2 regions of the Methylobacterium sp. Gmos1 genome follow, and region 2 is predicted to be linked to the other one. Evidence: riboswitches for the same ligand, from Rfam matches in the RefSeq annotation. Region 2 holds a riboswitch; the other holds the start of a gene.

Region 1 (7,237 bases), on a different contig from region 2:
GCGTAGCCGATCCGGCCGTTGAGCAGGGCGGTCGGCTTCGAGCGCACCGAGTTGTCCTCGATCAGCGGCCGCGGGCCGAAGTAGCGGAAGCGCAAGGTCCCGAACCAGCCCTGGCCCTCGCCGAAGGTGAAGCCCGCCGAGGCGATGGCGGTCGGGGCCTCGGGCACGCGCTGGCCGATCGGGTCGCGGTCGGCAAAGCGCGCATTGGTGAGCGTCAGGTCGCCCTCCAGCCGCAGCCAGGGGGTGAGCGCGTAGTGGTTGCTCCACTCGATGCCGAAGCGGCGGGTCGGCCGGCTCGGCTCGGTGGTGCCGGTATCGCCCTGGAACAGGTTCTCGGAGGCGAAGTCGAGCCGGAACAGGGCGAGGCTCGTCTCCAGGCCGGCGATCGAGCGGTTGCGGATCCCGACCTCGTAGCCGGTCGAGGGCACCAGGAACGGCGAGCGGGCGATGTTGAACAGCGGGCTCACCGGATCGACCGTCGCGGTGACGCCGCGGGCGTCGTTCGAGTGGAAGCCGCCGCCGTAATTCAGGTAGATCTCGGTATCCGCCCACGGCCCGAACACTGCGCCGAGCTTCGGGTTGACGATGCCGTCGCGGGCGCGGCCCGAATTCGCGGGCGTGTCGGAGCGGACGTCGGCATAGTAGCCGTCGGCCCGGAAGCCGACGCTGGTGCGCAGCCAGTCGGTCCAGCGCACGCGGTTCTCGTAGTAGAAGGCGGCGCTCGCCTCCAGCACCCGGTCGTCGAGGACGGTCGAGCGGTATTGCCGGGCGGTGGTGTTGAACAGGCCGACCCGGATGTCGTCGGTGCGGGTCTGCACGCCGATCTCGTTCTCCATCGGCAACCCGAACAGGTCGCCCTGGAAGACCCTCGAGATCTCGCCGCCGCCGAGCACGCGGGCGTCGCGCTGGCGGAACTGGTCGCCGTTGACGGGATCGTTGAGGAAGTAGGTGAAGTTGTTCCAGAGGTTCATCTGGTAGCGGATCACGTAGGCCGAGGCCCGGGTGATGCCGCCGGCATCCGACTGGCTCCAGCGTCCGGAGAGCGAGAAGCGCCCGGTATCGCCGCCATCGGTCGGATCGAGCGTGCCGTAGCGGCCGATGATGCCCTCCGCCACCGCCCGCTCGGGGATCTGGTTGGTGGCGTTCCATTTCGCCCAGTAGGCCATGCCGGTGACGGAAAAACCGTCCGTGGCGGTGCCCTGGCTGTAGCGGGCGACGCCGTTGAGCTTGCGCAGGGCGTCGGGCACGACCCACGGCCCGTCATAGGCTTGCGCCTCGCCCGCCACCAGGAGGTTGCCGGCGCCGAGCGGCACCGAGGCCGCCGAGAGCCCGCGCCTGAAGCCGAAGCTGCCCAGCGTGGTGAGCGCGATGTTGCGGTCGAGCTTGTCGAGATAGTCGATCCGCACCGAGCCGGCGGAGGCGAAGTCGCCGTCGCGGACGAAGTACGGGCCCTTGTGGAACTCGACCGCGCCGACGAGCTCGGGGATCAGGAAGTTGAGGTCGGCGTAGCCCTGGCCGTGGGCGTGGGTGCGCATGTTCACCGGCATGCCGTCGACGTGGATGGCGATGTCGGTGCCGTGGTCGAGGTTGAAGCCGCGCAGGAAGAACTGGTTGGCTTTACCCTCGCCGGAATGCTGGGTGACGATCAGGCCCGGCACCGATTCGAGCACCTCGCCCGGGCGGGTGACGGGCAGGCTGTTGATCACCGCCCCGCCGATGATCCCGGCGCTCGCCGCCTCGACCGGACGCAAGGCCCCGCCGATGCCGGTGACGCCGCCGGGATAGCCGGCGCTGGCCGCCGTCGGTGCTGCGGGCGCCGGAGCGGTCACGTCGATCGTGTCGAGGGGGATGTCACCCTGCGCCAGGGCGGGGACGGGCAGGCAGGCGGCGAGTGCCGCGAGGAACGGGAGACGGGAGGCGGGCACGGGCGAGCCTTCAGGGGCTGTGGCACGTCACCGTGGAGGCACCGGCACACCCCGGCCGGCGCGGCCCACATGTGACCACGGCTGACGGCAGGTCTCCTGGCTTGCGGGTCTCGGCCCTCCATCGTCTTCCCGGGCTCATCGCACCCAGTGACGTCGGTGATGGAGGACTCGCCGCTCACAGTTGCGGGGGCAGCCGCGGCATCTCGCACCGCGTTCCCTTTTGATCCCCGGGGGGAACCGTCCCGTCGAGGTGTAGGCTCGAAATCGGCGGGCGCCAACGCGGCGCACGCCGATTTGTCGGGCGTGTTGCCGGTTGTCGACGGGAAACCGCGCGGGTCGTGTCCCGCGCGGCGCGCTCAATCCGCCAGCGGCCGCGCCTCTTCCGGCAGCATGATCGGGATGCCGTCGCGGATCGGGTAGGCGAGCTTGGCCGAGCGGCTGATCAGCTCCTGGCGCGCCGAATCGTAGTCGAGCCGCTCCTTGGTCAGGGGGCAGACCAAGAGCTCGAGCAGCTTCGGGTCGATGCGGGTGGCCTCGAAGGAGGTCGGGGATTCGCTCACGGGTGGTCCTTCCGAGTGGTTTCGGCGTTTCTCTAGCCCAAGCCGCCGCCTATTGCAGCGTCGGCTCGGCGCCGGAGGCCCGCACCAGTTCCATCTCGGTCACGGCGATCAGCACCTCGGCCCGGGTCTTGAGGTCGGGCGCCTCCAGCATCGCCTGCTTCTCGCGCGGGCCGAACGGGCTCATCATGCACAGCGCGTTCACCAGGGCCTCGTTCGGCGCCTCCTCGATCCCGGCCCAGTCGACCTTGAGGTCGTTGGCCTCGACGAAATCGCGAAGAGCCTTCAGCACGCCGGCGCGGTCCACCGCCTCCTCGCCGGCGCGGGCGTGGAAGTCGCTCTCGAACGGCGCGAAGGTGACCTTGCAGCGCCGGTAGCCGGTGGTGGTCGACAGCTCCTCCTCGATCCGGAAGCGGGCGATGCCGGTGAGCGAGATCAGGTAGCGGCCGTCGCCGGTCTCGGCGAACTGGGTGACCCGGCCGGCGCAGCCGACCTTGAACAGCTTGGGCGACAGCGGGGTCTCGCCGGAGTCGGAATCCGGCTGGATCATGCCGATCACCCGGTCGGTGCGCAGGGCCTCGTCGATCATCGCGAGGTAGCGCGGCTCGAAGATGTTGAGCGGCATCTGGCCCCGCGGCAGCAGCAACGCGCCGGGAAGCGGAAAGACCGGGATCTCGGCCGGGCAGTCGCCCGGCCCCTTGTAGGCGACGTTCATGCTCATCGGCGTCGCTCCCGCGCGGATCGTAAGGGGGTCCCGGGCTTCCTCGTCTCGGGCCCGGGATCACCAGCAGCGATCTAGGGCGCGGCCGGCCGGCGTGGATACCTGTCCGGCGTAATGCCGCGCCCGGGATGCACTTGTGGATGCACCCCGGCCCTCCTCACGAGAACATCAGGGTCGACAGCTTGCGCCGGCCGCGGATGGTCATCGGGTCCATCGGGCCCCAGGCCTCGAACAGCTGGAGCAGCTGCTTGCGGGCGCCGTCGTCGTTCCAGGTCCGGTCGCGGCGGACGATCTCGATCAGCTGGTCGACCGCCTCCTGCTGTTGGCCCTTGGCGTTGAGGCCGAGCGCGAGGTCGAACCGGGCCTGGTAATCGGCCGGGTCCGCCTCGATCCGGCGCTGGAAGCCGGCGAGGTCGCCGAGCGAGGCCGCCTGCTCGGCGAGATCGATCGCCGCCTTCACGGCGGCGATGGCCGGGTCCTTGGCGGCCTCGGGCGGCGCCGATTCGAGGAAGCGGCGGGCGCCCTCGACGTCGTCGCGGTCGAGGAGCAGGCGGGCGAGCGCCGCGATGGCGCCGGCATGCCCCGGCTCCTGGCCGAGCACCGCGGCATAGATCTCGGCGGCGGCATCCGAATCACCGGCCTCGGCGGCGGCTTGCGCCTCCGCCATCAGGTCCTCGACGGCGGTCGGCCCGAGGGGGCCGACCAGGCGCTCGATGAAGGCCTTCACCTGGCCCTCGGGAAGCGCCCCCATGAAGCCGTCGACCGGCTGGCCGCGCTGGAACGCGATCACCGCCGGGATCGACTGGATGCCGAGCTGGCCGGCGATCTGGGGATGCTCGTCGATGTTCATCTTGACGAGCTTCACCTTGCCGCCGGCGTCCTTGACGGCCTTCTCGATGATCGGCGTGAGCTGCTTGCACGGCCCGCACCACGGCGCCCAGAAATCGACCAGCACCGGCTGCTGCAGGGATTCCTGCATCACGTCCTGGCGGAAGGTCGCGGTGGTGGTGTCCTTGATCAGGGCGCCCGCGGGGGGCTGGCCGGCCGCGGGAGTGTCGGTGAGCATCGATGACCTCGGGAGAACGGCCTTCACGTCGCGGGCCGTGAGCCGGCCCGCCGATCAGATGGGGTAGACCGGCCGCCCCGGCCAGGGCAAGGCGCGGGAAAGCCTGAAACCGCACGGGAAACCAGGAGCCGGACGCGGCCATCGTGCGGCCGCGCTCGGCGAGTGGGTCACGCTGCGGCCGGCGCCGGGTCGTCACGCTGCGGCTGGCGCCGCTTGCCGCATCCGGCCGATCATCAGCGACATCAGTGCGGCCATGACGGCGGTGAGACCGGCGGCCAGGAACGCCTCGAGGTAGCGGCCCTCGGAGGCCCGCACCAGGCCGGCGCCGAACGCGGCGGTGGCAGCGCCAAGCTGGTGGCCGGCGGCGATCCAGCCGAAGACGATCGGGGCGTCGCGCTCGCCGAAGGCTTCGTTGGCGAGCCGCACCGTCGGCGGCACCGTGGCGATCCAGTCGAGGCCGTAGAACACCGCGAAGATCGACAGGCTGTAGAACGAGAAGTCGGTGAAGGGCAGCGCCATCAGCGACAGGCCGCGCAGGCCGTAATAGACGAAGAGCAGCTTGCGCGGGTCGTAGCGGTCGGTGAGCCAGCCCGAGCCGGTGGTGCCGATGAGGTCGAACACGCCCATCAGCGCCAACAGCCCCGCGGCCCGCACCTCCGGGATGCCCTGGTCGGCGCAGAACGAGATCAGGTGGGTGCCGACCAGCCCGTTGGTGGTGAGCCCGCAGATGAAGAAGGTGCCGAACAGGAGCCAGAAATCGCCCTTGCGGCTCGCCCGCACCAGCCCGTCGATCGCGGCGCGAAAGGGATTGGCGCGCCGGGGCGGCTCGGAGACGGTGCCGGGTGCGGCGCCGTAGGGGGTGAGGCCGATGTCGGAGGGGCGCTCCGGCAGTAGCCAGGCGACGAGGGGGATCAGCGCCGCGGTGGCGCACGCCACGGTGAGCACCACCGGCTGCCAGCCGCCGGCTTGCGCGATGGCCGCGAGGCCCGGCAGGAAGATCAGCGTGCCGGTGGCGGTGCTGGCGGTGAGGAGCCCCATGAACAGGCCGCGGCGCACGGCAAACCAGCGGTTCACCACCGTGGCGCCGAGCACGATGGCGACGCAGCCGCTGCCGAGGCCCGACAGCACGCCCCAGGTGGCGATGAGGTGCCAGGGCTCGCTCATCAGCGCGCTCAAGGCCGTCGAGGCCGACATCAGGGCGAGCGCGCAGAGCAGCGTGCGGCGGATGCCGAAGCTCTGCATCAGGGCCGCGGCGAACGGCCCGACGAGCCCGTAGAGGAAGATGCCGAGCCCGGCGGCGAAGGAGGTGGTGCCCCGGCTCCAGCCGAAGGCCTGCTCCAGCGGCAGGATCAGCACGCCGGGCGAGGCCCGCAGGCCGGCCGCCGCGAGCAGGCACAGGAAGATCACCCCCACCACCACGAAGGCGTAGTTCTGGCCGAAGGGCCTGGGCCTGGGCGGGGCGGGGGAGGCGAGGCCCCGCGGCGACACGGTCGAACTCATGCTGGGACATCCTCCCCGAATCGTGCTAGGACGTTACGTACCGGTCAGTAACATCGTCAAGGGTGAAACATGGCGGAGGGGCATGACGGGAGCGCACCCGTCCGGGCCGGCGACCGGATCCGGGCGGCGGCCCGCGAGCTGTTCTACAGCCGCGGCTTCCGGGGCGTCGGGGTCGACGAGATCGTGGCCCGGGCCGGGGTGACGAAGCCGAGCCTGTATCGCGGCTTCGCCTCGAAGGACGCCCTCGTGGTCGCCTGCCTGAAGGATTACGATGCCGGCCTGCGCGCCCGCCTCGACGAGGCGCTGGCCGCCCATCCGGACGACCCGCAGGCGGGCCTTCTCTCCTTCCTCGACGGCATCGCCGGGCGCAGCGCCCGGCCGGGCTTTCGCGGCTGCGGCCTCACCAACGCCGTGGTCGAGTATCCGGAGGAGGACCATCCGGTGCACGCGGCGGCCTGCGACGGCAAGCGCGCGCTCCACGCCCGCCTCGCCGAGGTCGCCGGCACGCTCGGCGCCCGCGCGCCCGAACACCTCGCCGACGCGCTGCTGCTCCTCGTCGAGGGCGCCTTCGCCTGCGGGCAGATCTTCGGCTCCGACGGGCCGACCCGCTCGCTGTCCGCCGCCGCCGAGGCGCTGATCGCGGCGAGCCGCGCGTGAGGCCGGCCCGGGTCGGGCTAGCATCGCGCACCGCACCATAGAATTCCGTCAATAAATCGGGGGGCGGCGGCAGCACGGCCTTGATTCTGTCGTCATGATCGGTCGATACGCGAGAGTTGACGCCGATCGCGGCCGATCGCCTCCCGGGCTGCCCCTTGGAGACAGCCCTCCGGAGGCAACCTCCTGGCCGCGACCCCGTGGAGTTGAGCGTATGACCCTCGTACGACGTTTCCAGGTTGCGCCGGCGCTGGTCCGCCTGATCCGCAAGGAGCGCGGCTCCTCCCGCATCACCGAAGGCTACTTCCCGCCCCAGTCCGGCCGGACCTCGTTCGTGCGCGTCGACGGCGGCCAGTGCCACCTCGTCCTCGTCACCTCCGACGGCGGCGCCACGAGCGAGGAGCGCACCGAGGTGCCGCGCGCCCACGGCGACGCGCTCCTCGACGTCTGCGCCGGCCGCGCCGCCTACGACCGCACCCAGGTGGCCCTCGGCAACGGCCGCGACGCCCTGATCGACCGCTACGTCGCCCCCGGCACCGTCGACGTCGTCACGGTGTCGTTCGACAATCCCGACGAGGCGAACGGCTTCCCGGTGCCGCCGTGGTTCGGCCCCGAGGTCACGACCGACGCCGCCTATGAGGGCCGCTCCATCGCGCTCCAGGGCGTGCCGCAGCCCGGCGAGATCGGCCTGTCCAACGCCGCCCTCGACGCCGTGCTCGACCTGATCGAGCCGCGCTACGGCTTCGGCCGTTACGCCGCGCCGAGCCGCAACGGCGAGGAGGCCGGGGTGGTCAACGCGCTGCGCCGCATCTCC
Region 2 (7,237 bases):
GGCGGCCTTCACGGGGAGCGCGACGCTCTCGAAATCGTCGTGGTCGTGGTCCTCCTCGGTCTCGTGGTGCGAGGGCCGGGCGGCGAGATCGTACTCCGCCGCGGCGCCGAGGCCGAGCAGCACGCGGGGATCGAGAGCGCCGTGGGCGGTCTCGACGAGCTTGACCGCGCGCGGCAGGTGCGCCTCGACCTCGGCACGGACGCGGGCCCGCTCGCCCTCGTCGAGGAGGTCGGACTTGTTCATCACCACGAGGTCGGCGCAGAGGAGCTGGTCCTCGAACACCTCCTCGAGCGGGTTCTCGTGCTCGACGCTGGCATCGGCCGCGGCTTGCGCGGCCATCGCGTCGGGATCGTCCGCGAAGGCGCCCGAGGCTACCGCAGGGCCGTCGACCACCGCCACCACGCCGTCGACGGTCACCCGCGAGCGGATCGCCGGCCAGTTGAAGGCCTGGACCAGGGGCTTGGGCAACGCGAGGCCGGAGGTCTCGATCAGGATGTGCTCCGGCGGCTCGGGCCGGTCGAGGAGCTTATTGAGCGCCGGCACGAAGTCGTCGGCGACGGTGCAGCAGATGCAGCCGTTCGGCAGCTCCACCACCGCGTCGGCGTCGCAGCCCGGGATGCCGCACTCGGCGAGCAGCGACCCGTCGAAGCCGACATCGCCGAACTCGTTGACGATGATCGCGAGCCGCCGGCCGTCGTTGTGCTCGACGGCGTGGCGCACCAGCGTCGTCTTGCCGGCGCCGAGGAAGCCCGTGACGATGGTGCAGGGGATCTTGTTGAGGATGGTCATGTGTGAACCGGCGCGGGAGGGAGGCGGGCGACGACGCCCTTGCGGAATTCCTGCGGACGCTCGCGCCAGGGCACGATACCGTCCGGGGTCCCGGCATAGAGGCCGACGCCGTCGAGGATGACCTCGGGGGAAATCGTGGGGTCGAGGTCGCCGTAGACGTAGGTCCAGCGGCCGGGGCTCGCGACAGCGACCGTGCAGGGCCGCTTGCAGACCGACAGGCATTCGACCGGCTCGATCCGCACGGCCGCGCCGGGCCGGGCCGCGAGCGCCCGCGTCAGCGCCTCGTGCAGGCGGGCGCCGGCGCGCGGACCGTCCGCCGGGTCGGCGGCGTCGCGGCAGGTGGTGCAGACGTAGAGGGTGCAGATGTCGGAGGGGATCGGCTCGTTCACGCGGCGACCTCGCTGCGGCGCGCGGCGCCCCTCGTCCCGGCGACGGCACCCCAGGCCCAGCCGAAGGCGAGGCCGAGCACCGCCCAGAACGCGAAGGCGACCGCCAGCGACCGGGCGGCGAACTGCGCCGCGTAGACCGGAGGCATCGCCGAGATCTCCTCGGGCCCGTGCGGAGCGCCCCAGGCGTGCGGCGTGACGATGAGCGCGAGGCCGACAGCGATCGCGGCCGGCCCGCGGCGGATCGCCACCAGGTAGAGGCCGAGGGCCGTGGCGAGCGCGGTCGCCACCCACCAGAGCTGGCGCGACTCGAGGGCGGCGGCCGCGGTGCCGGGCAGTTCCGGCGGCAGCCCCACCGCCGGCGCGAGGCTGGCGGCGAGGAAGCCGCCGATGGCGAAGCGCAGCGCCTCGGCGGGCGTGACCTCGCGGCCGGCCGCGACCAGCACGGCACCGAGCAGCAGCGCGTAGCCGACGCCGCTCACCAGGGTGGCGAGCGCCGTGAAGGCGAGGCGCGGCAGGCCGGGGGCCGGCTGCCATTGCGGCTCGCCGCCGTGGTCGTGCCCGGCAGAGCCGTGGCCGGCATGGGCCAGCACGATCAGCGGGTTGGCGGAGACGCGGGTGGGGGCGGGGCTCTCCGCCGTCTCGTACTTCTCCGCCGCGAGGATCAGCGGCGAGGTGAGGGCGAATTGCAGCAGCGAAGTCACGCACGCGGCGAGAAAGCCGGCGACCAGGGCCGCGGCGAGCAGACGTTTCGTCATGGGAGCGTTTCCTGCACGACCAAAGCGCCGCGGGCCCGCGGCCCCTCGGGGCGCAGGCCGCGCGGCTCGACGAGGGTCAGGCCCCGGTCAGTGGCAGGGGAAGTTGTGGGCGTGGCGCCAGTCGTGCGCGGCGTTGTGCAGGGCGACCACGGGTGCGAAGCCGGAGACGAACAGGAGCCCGATGCCGAGCGTGGCGGCCAGGAGGACGGCGCTCAGGCGCTCGCCGACGAGCGCGGGGGAGAGGGACCGGGTGATCGCGACCATGACGAACTCCTGCCGCCCCACCGGCGGCGTCGAGAGAAAGGGGTGACGGCAGGTCTCCTGGCTCGCGGCTTCCTGCCGGCCCACCGCCTTCCCGGATCGCTCCAGTGGCCGATGGCGGACCGTGTGCGACCGCTCACAGTTGCGGGGGCAGCCGCGGCGTACCGGACGAAACCCGGCTCCCGCGTTCCCTTTTCACCTCGTCGCCGAGGCACCGTCGTGCGCGACCCTAGCCGGTCGCCTGCGCGCTTGCAATCGGTGCCGCCTGCCGCGACACCTCCGGCGCCGAGATTTCCGCACAGGAGGGCCGAGTGCCGGATCCGATTCGCGCCGCCCCGCGCCTGACCCTGGTGCTGGGCGGCGCCCGCTCGGGCAAGAGCCGCTACGCCGAAGCGCTGATCGAGGCCCTGCCGGGGCCCTGGCGCTACGTCGCGACCGCGCAAGCCTTCGACGGCGAGATGCGCGCGCGCATCGCCGAGCACCGCGCCCGCCGGCCTTTGCCGTGGGAGACGGTCGACGCGCCGCGCGATCTGCCGGCGGCGATCGGCCGGGCGCCGACGGGCCGGCCGGTGCTGGTCGATTGCCTGACCCTGTGGCTGACGAACGCGATGCTGGATGACGAGGCCGACCTCGAGGCCGAGATCGACGCACTGGTGGAGGCCTGCCGGTTGGCGGCCGGGCCGCTCGTACTGGTCTCGAACGAGGTGGGATTCGGCATCGTGCCGGAGAACGCGCTCGCCCGCCGGTTCCGCGACGAGGCCGGGCGGCTGCACCAGCGGCTCGCGGCCATCGCCGACCGGGTGGTGCTGGTGGTGGCCGGCCTGCCGATGATCCTCAAGGGAGACACGCCATGAGCGACGACGAGGCGGCGCGCCACCGCGCCAAGATGGAGAAGCGCAAGGCGGTGCAGGACGCCGAGGTCGCGGGCAAGACGATCGAGAAGGGCCTGCTCATCGTCCATACCGGCCCCGGCAAGGGCAAGTCGACCGCCGCCTTCGGGCTGATGCTGCGGGCCTTGGGCCGCGGCTGGCGGGTCGGGGTCGTGCAGTACATCAAGGGCGCCTGGGAGACCGGCGAGCGCTTCGCGCTGGAGCGGTTCGGCGACCAGGTCGCGTGGCACACGATGGGGGAGGGCTTCACCTGGGAGACCCAGGACCGCGACCGCGACGTGGCGGCGGCCCGCGCCGCCTGGGCGAGGACCGAGGCGCTGATGGCCGATCCGGCGATCCGGCTCCTGATCCTCGACGAGCTCAACATCGCGCTGCGCTACGACTACCTGCCGCTCCACGAGGTGGTGGCGGCGTTGAGCCGGCGCCGACCGGACCTGCACGTCGTGGTGACGGGCCGCAACGCCAAGCCGGAGCTGGTCGCGGCAGCCGACCTCGTCACCGAGATGGGGCAGGTGAAGCACCACTTCGCCGCCGGGGTGAAGGCGCAGGAGGGCATCGAGTTCTGATTGACCGCCCGGGTAGGACAGCGCTACAGGCTCGGCCATGACCAGCGCCCTCCCGACCGGACTGTATTATTCGCCGCGCACCTAGCGGCGGAGTGCTCGTCATCTCTCTCAACCGCTGCGACGTGTCGGCGGTTGGGGCTTTCCGAGGAAATCCAGGCCCGCCGACCTCGCCCCCGCTCCGAGGTCTCCCGTGCCGTCCTCTCCCATCCCGCTCCCCGCCCTCGGCCTGATCGGTTTTGGCGCCTTCGGGCGCCTCGTCGCCGCGCATCTGGCCCCGTTCTTCACGCTTTGCGTCCACGACCCCTTCGCGCCCGCTGCCGCCTTCGCGGCGGCAGGGGTCGACGCGTGCGGCCTGGACGAGGCCGCCGGCTGCCCGGTGGTGATCCTGGCGACGCCCGTCCCGACCCTCGCCGAGGTGGTGCGAAAGGTTGCCCCGCACCTGCGGCCGGGCGCCCTCGTCCTCGATGTCGGCTCGGTGAAGGTGCGGCCGGCCGAGATCATGCGCGCCGGCCTGCCGCCTTGCGTCGACATCGTCGCGACCCACCCGCTGTTCGGGCCGCAGAGCGCGCGGGACGGCCTGCGCGGGCTCAAGATCGCGGTCTGCCCGGTGCGCGGCGACCGGGGCGTGGAAGTCGGCGTCTTCCTGCGCCGGGCCCTCGGGCTCACGGTGATCCTGACCACGCCGGAGGCGCATGACCGCGAGGCGGCGGCGGTGCAGGGCCTGACCCACCTGATCGCCAAGGTGCTGGTGGCGATGGAGCCGCTGCCGACCCGGATGACCACCCGCAGCTTCGACCTGGTGATGCAGGCCGTCGGCATGGTCCGGCACGACGCGCCGGAGGTCTACCACGCGATCGAGCGCGAGAACCCCTACGCCGGCGAGGTGCGGCGGCGGTTCTTCGAGCTGGCGGCGCGGATGGAGGGGGAACTGGAGGAGGTCGAGCCGGCCGGCGCCGGGGGCTGAGACTGGCCGCGGGGTTTTACGAAACCCTCCGCGTCATCCCGGATCCCGCTTCGCGGTCCCGGGATGACCGGGTGGTGGCACGATATCCTCGGGGGAAAGGAGAGGGCAGAGCCCTACTCCCCCGCCGCGTCCTCCGCCGCCCGGTCCCGCTCGCGGCGCTTCTCCATCGCCCGGACCGAGACGATCGACGCCTCGTAGAGGAGCAGCATCGGGATCGCGAGCGAGAGCTGGCTGATCACGTCCGGCGGGGTCAGCACCGCGGCGGCGACGAAGACCAGCACGATCGCGTAGCGGCGGCGCTCCTTCAGGAACTTCGAGTCGATCAGCCCGATCTGGCCCAGCAGGGTCAGGATCACCGGCAGCTGGAACGCGATCCCGAAGGCGAAGATCAGCGTCATGATGAGCGAGAGGTACTCGTCCACCTTCGGCAGGAGCTCGATCGTGGCCTCGCCGGGCTGGCCGATCTGCTGCAGGCTGACCGAGAACCGGATCAGCAGCGGCATCGCCAGGAAGTAGACGACGAGGGCGCCGAGCAGGAAGAAGATCGGCGTGGCGACGAGGTAGGGCAGGAAGGCCCGGCGCTCGTTGCGGTACAGGCCCGGCGCCACGAAGGCGTAGAGCTGGGTGGCGACGACCGGGAAGGACAGGAAGCCGGCGCCGAACACGCTGAGCTTGATGTTAGTGAACACCTGCTCGAGGAAATGGGTCGCGATCAGCCGCGCCTTCTCGGCCCCCACCACGCTGACATAGGGGTGGACGAGGATGTTGTAGATGTGCTGCGCGAAGAAGAAGCAGACGAAAAACATCACCCCGAAGGCGAGCAGCGACTTGATCAGCCGCGAGCGCAGCTCGATCAGGTGCTCGATCAGGGGTGCGCGCGAGGCCTCGATCTCGGCTTCATCGGCCTCGGTGATCATGCGGTCGGGCCCGTGCTGGCGGTGTCGTGGGGGGTGGAGGAGGCGGGCGCGGCGCGGGCCGCGTCGGCCTTGAGCTGCGCGGTCGCGGCGGCGAGCGCCGAGACCGACGGCTTCTCGGCCGCGGGCTCGGGCTGCGGGTAGGCCGGCGGTGCAGCGGGATCGACCGGGTGAGCGGGCTCCGGCAGTGCCGCAAAGGATTCCGACGGGAGAGGGTCGGTGCCCGGCAGTGCCGTCGTCGCGGGCTTGGGCACGCCGTCGACGGCGCCCTTGATCTCGTTGCGGATGGTCTGGACCGGGTTGAAGCCGGTCGCGGTCGCCGACGAGACGCTGCGGTTGATGCCCTCGACCTCGCGGCGGACCTCGTCGAGCTCCGCCTCGCGCATCGCCTCGCTGAACTGGCTCTGGAACTCGCCGGCCATGCGCTTGAGCCGGGCGGTGACCTGGCCGACGGTGCGCAGGGCCTTGGGCAGGTCCTTGGGGCCGATGACGACGAGCGCGACGCCGCCGATCAGCATCACCTCGCCCCAACTCATATCGAACATGGCGAAACGGCCCTGCTACTCGCGCGGCGCGACTGTTGTGCGGGCGCCTCGCGCGGGCTGTCTAGCACGCCGGTGCGCCGGCGCCAGTCACCGTCAGCAGGTTCCCGCAGCAGGTTCCCGCACGGTTGCCGGCGGCCGGCGACGAGGGGCGGGATGGCCTGCCGGGATGCCCTGCAAGGAGCGCGGAGGCGCGGAGCCGGGCCGGATGCCACGCGCTCCTCGCGGGGATGATCTTCGAGGGACCGCTCAGCCGACCTTGCGGTCGACGTTCGGCTCGGTGGTTCCGACCGGCGGCATCTGCGCGGTCGGCACATGCGTCGGCGCGACGGGAGCCGGCGGCACGTGAACCGGCTGGACCGGGGTCGGGTGCACCACCGGCGGGGCCACCTGCACCGGCGGGACCTGCGCGTGGGGCACCTGCGCCGTCGTGGTCGGGGCCTGATCCTCGTCGGCCATGCCCTTCTTGAAGGCCTTGATGCCCTTGGCGACATCGCCCATCAGGTCGGACACCTTGCCGCGCCCGAACAGCAGCATGATGATCACGCCGACGACGATCCAGTGCCAGATACTCGCGCCGCCCATGGTTCTCTCCTGCGCAGCGTCTCACGCCGCTGCGGCACTCTCGCGGGGCGCCGTGGACGCCCCAAACCTCTGATCCCGCAGGCCCAACGGCGACCCGAGCGCCTGCGGTGCGGCCGGAACGTAAGGACGGCGGGAGGCGAAAACAAGCGTTTCCTCGGGGGCCGGCGGAATGCCCCACCCGGGATTTCAGCCCGCCGCGGCGTCGCCGGGCGCCGGCGGATCCTGTTTTGGATCCTCCAGGGGATCCTCGTCCGGCCCGCCCGCGCCGCCCGGCTGGGGCACCCGGAAGCCGGCGGGCAGCCGTCCCTCGATCAGCCCGAGGCCCTTCAGTTCCTCCAGGCCGGGCAGGTCCGAGACGGCGTCGAGGCCGAAATGATCGAGGAAGGCCGGGGTGGTGCCGTAGGTCACCGGCCGCCCCGGGCTGCGGCGCCGGCCGCGCAGGCGCACCCAGCCGGTCTCGAGCAGCAGATCGAGCGAGCCCTTCGAGGTGGTGACGCCGCGGATCTCCTCGATCTCGGCCCGGGTCACCGGCTGGTGGTAGGCGACGATGGCGAGCGTCTCGAGGGCGGCCCGCGACAGTTT

Evidence for each region. Region 2 has a riboswitch for cobalamin ahead of ACS5PV_RS09415 (CbtB domain-containing protein). Riboswitches for the same ligand answer to the same signal wherever they lie in the genome.
Region 1: another riboswitch for cobalamin. It lies ahead of ACS5PV_RS13255 (TonB-dependent receptor); the one in region 2 lies ahead of ACS5PV_RS09415 (CbtB domain-containing protein).

Annotation. Positions count from the first base shown of each region.
Region 1 covers NZ_JBSNCC010000005.1:280,677-287,913, reverse strand. Annotated here, with positions in the region: gene ACS5PV_RS13255 (TonB-dependent receptor) at 1-1,880, opposite strand, end outside; cobalamin riboswitch at 1,995-2,180, opposite strand; gene ACS5PV_RS13250 (Trm112 family protein) at 2,282-2,485, opposite strand; gene ACS5PV_RS13245 (LON peptidase substrate-binding domain-containing protein) at 2,535-3,203, opposite strand; gene trxA (thioredoxin) at 3,361-4,269, opposite strand; gene ACS5PV_RS13235 (MFS transporter) at 4,462-5,769, opposite strand; gene ACS5PV_RS13230 (TetR/AcrR family transcriptional regulator) at 5,839-6,426, shown strand; gene ACS5PV_RS13225 (hypothetical protein) at 6,638-7,237, shown strand, end outside.
Region 2 covers NZ_JBSNCC010000004.1:62,015-69,251, reverse strand. Annotated here, with positions in the region: gene cobW (cobalamin biosynthesis protein CobW) at 1-789, opposite strand, end outside; gene ACS5PV_RS09425 (DUF1636 family protein) at 786-1,178, opposite strand; gene ACS5PV_RS09420 (CbtA family protein) at 1,175-1,933, opposite strand; gene ACS5PV_RS09415 (CbtB domain-containing protein) at 2,021-2,197, opposite strand; cobalamin riboswitch at 2,228-2,428, opposite strand; gene cobU (bifunctional adenosylcobinamide kinase/adenosylcobinamide-phosphate guanylyltransferase) at 2,536-3,048, shown strand; gene cobO (cob(I)yrinic acid a,c-diamide adenosyltransferase) at 3,045-3,650, shown strand; gene ACS5PV_RS09400 (prephenate dehydrogenase/arogenate dehydrogenase family protein) at 3,841-4,614, shown strand; gene tatC (twin-arginine translocase subunit TatC) at 4,728-5,531, opposite strand; gene tatB (Sec-independent protein translocase protein TatB) at 5,528-6,073, opposite strand; gene ACS5PV_RS09385 (twin-arginine translocase TatA/TatE family subunit) at 6,320-6,655, opposite strand; gene scpB (SMC-Scp complex subunit ScpB) at 6,842-7,237, opposite strand, start outside.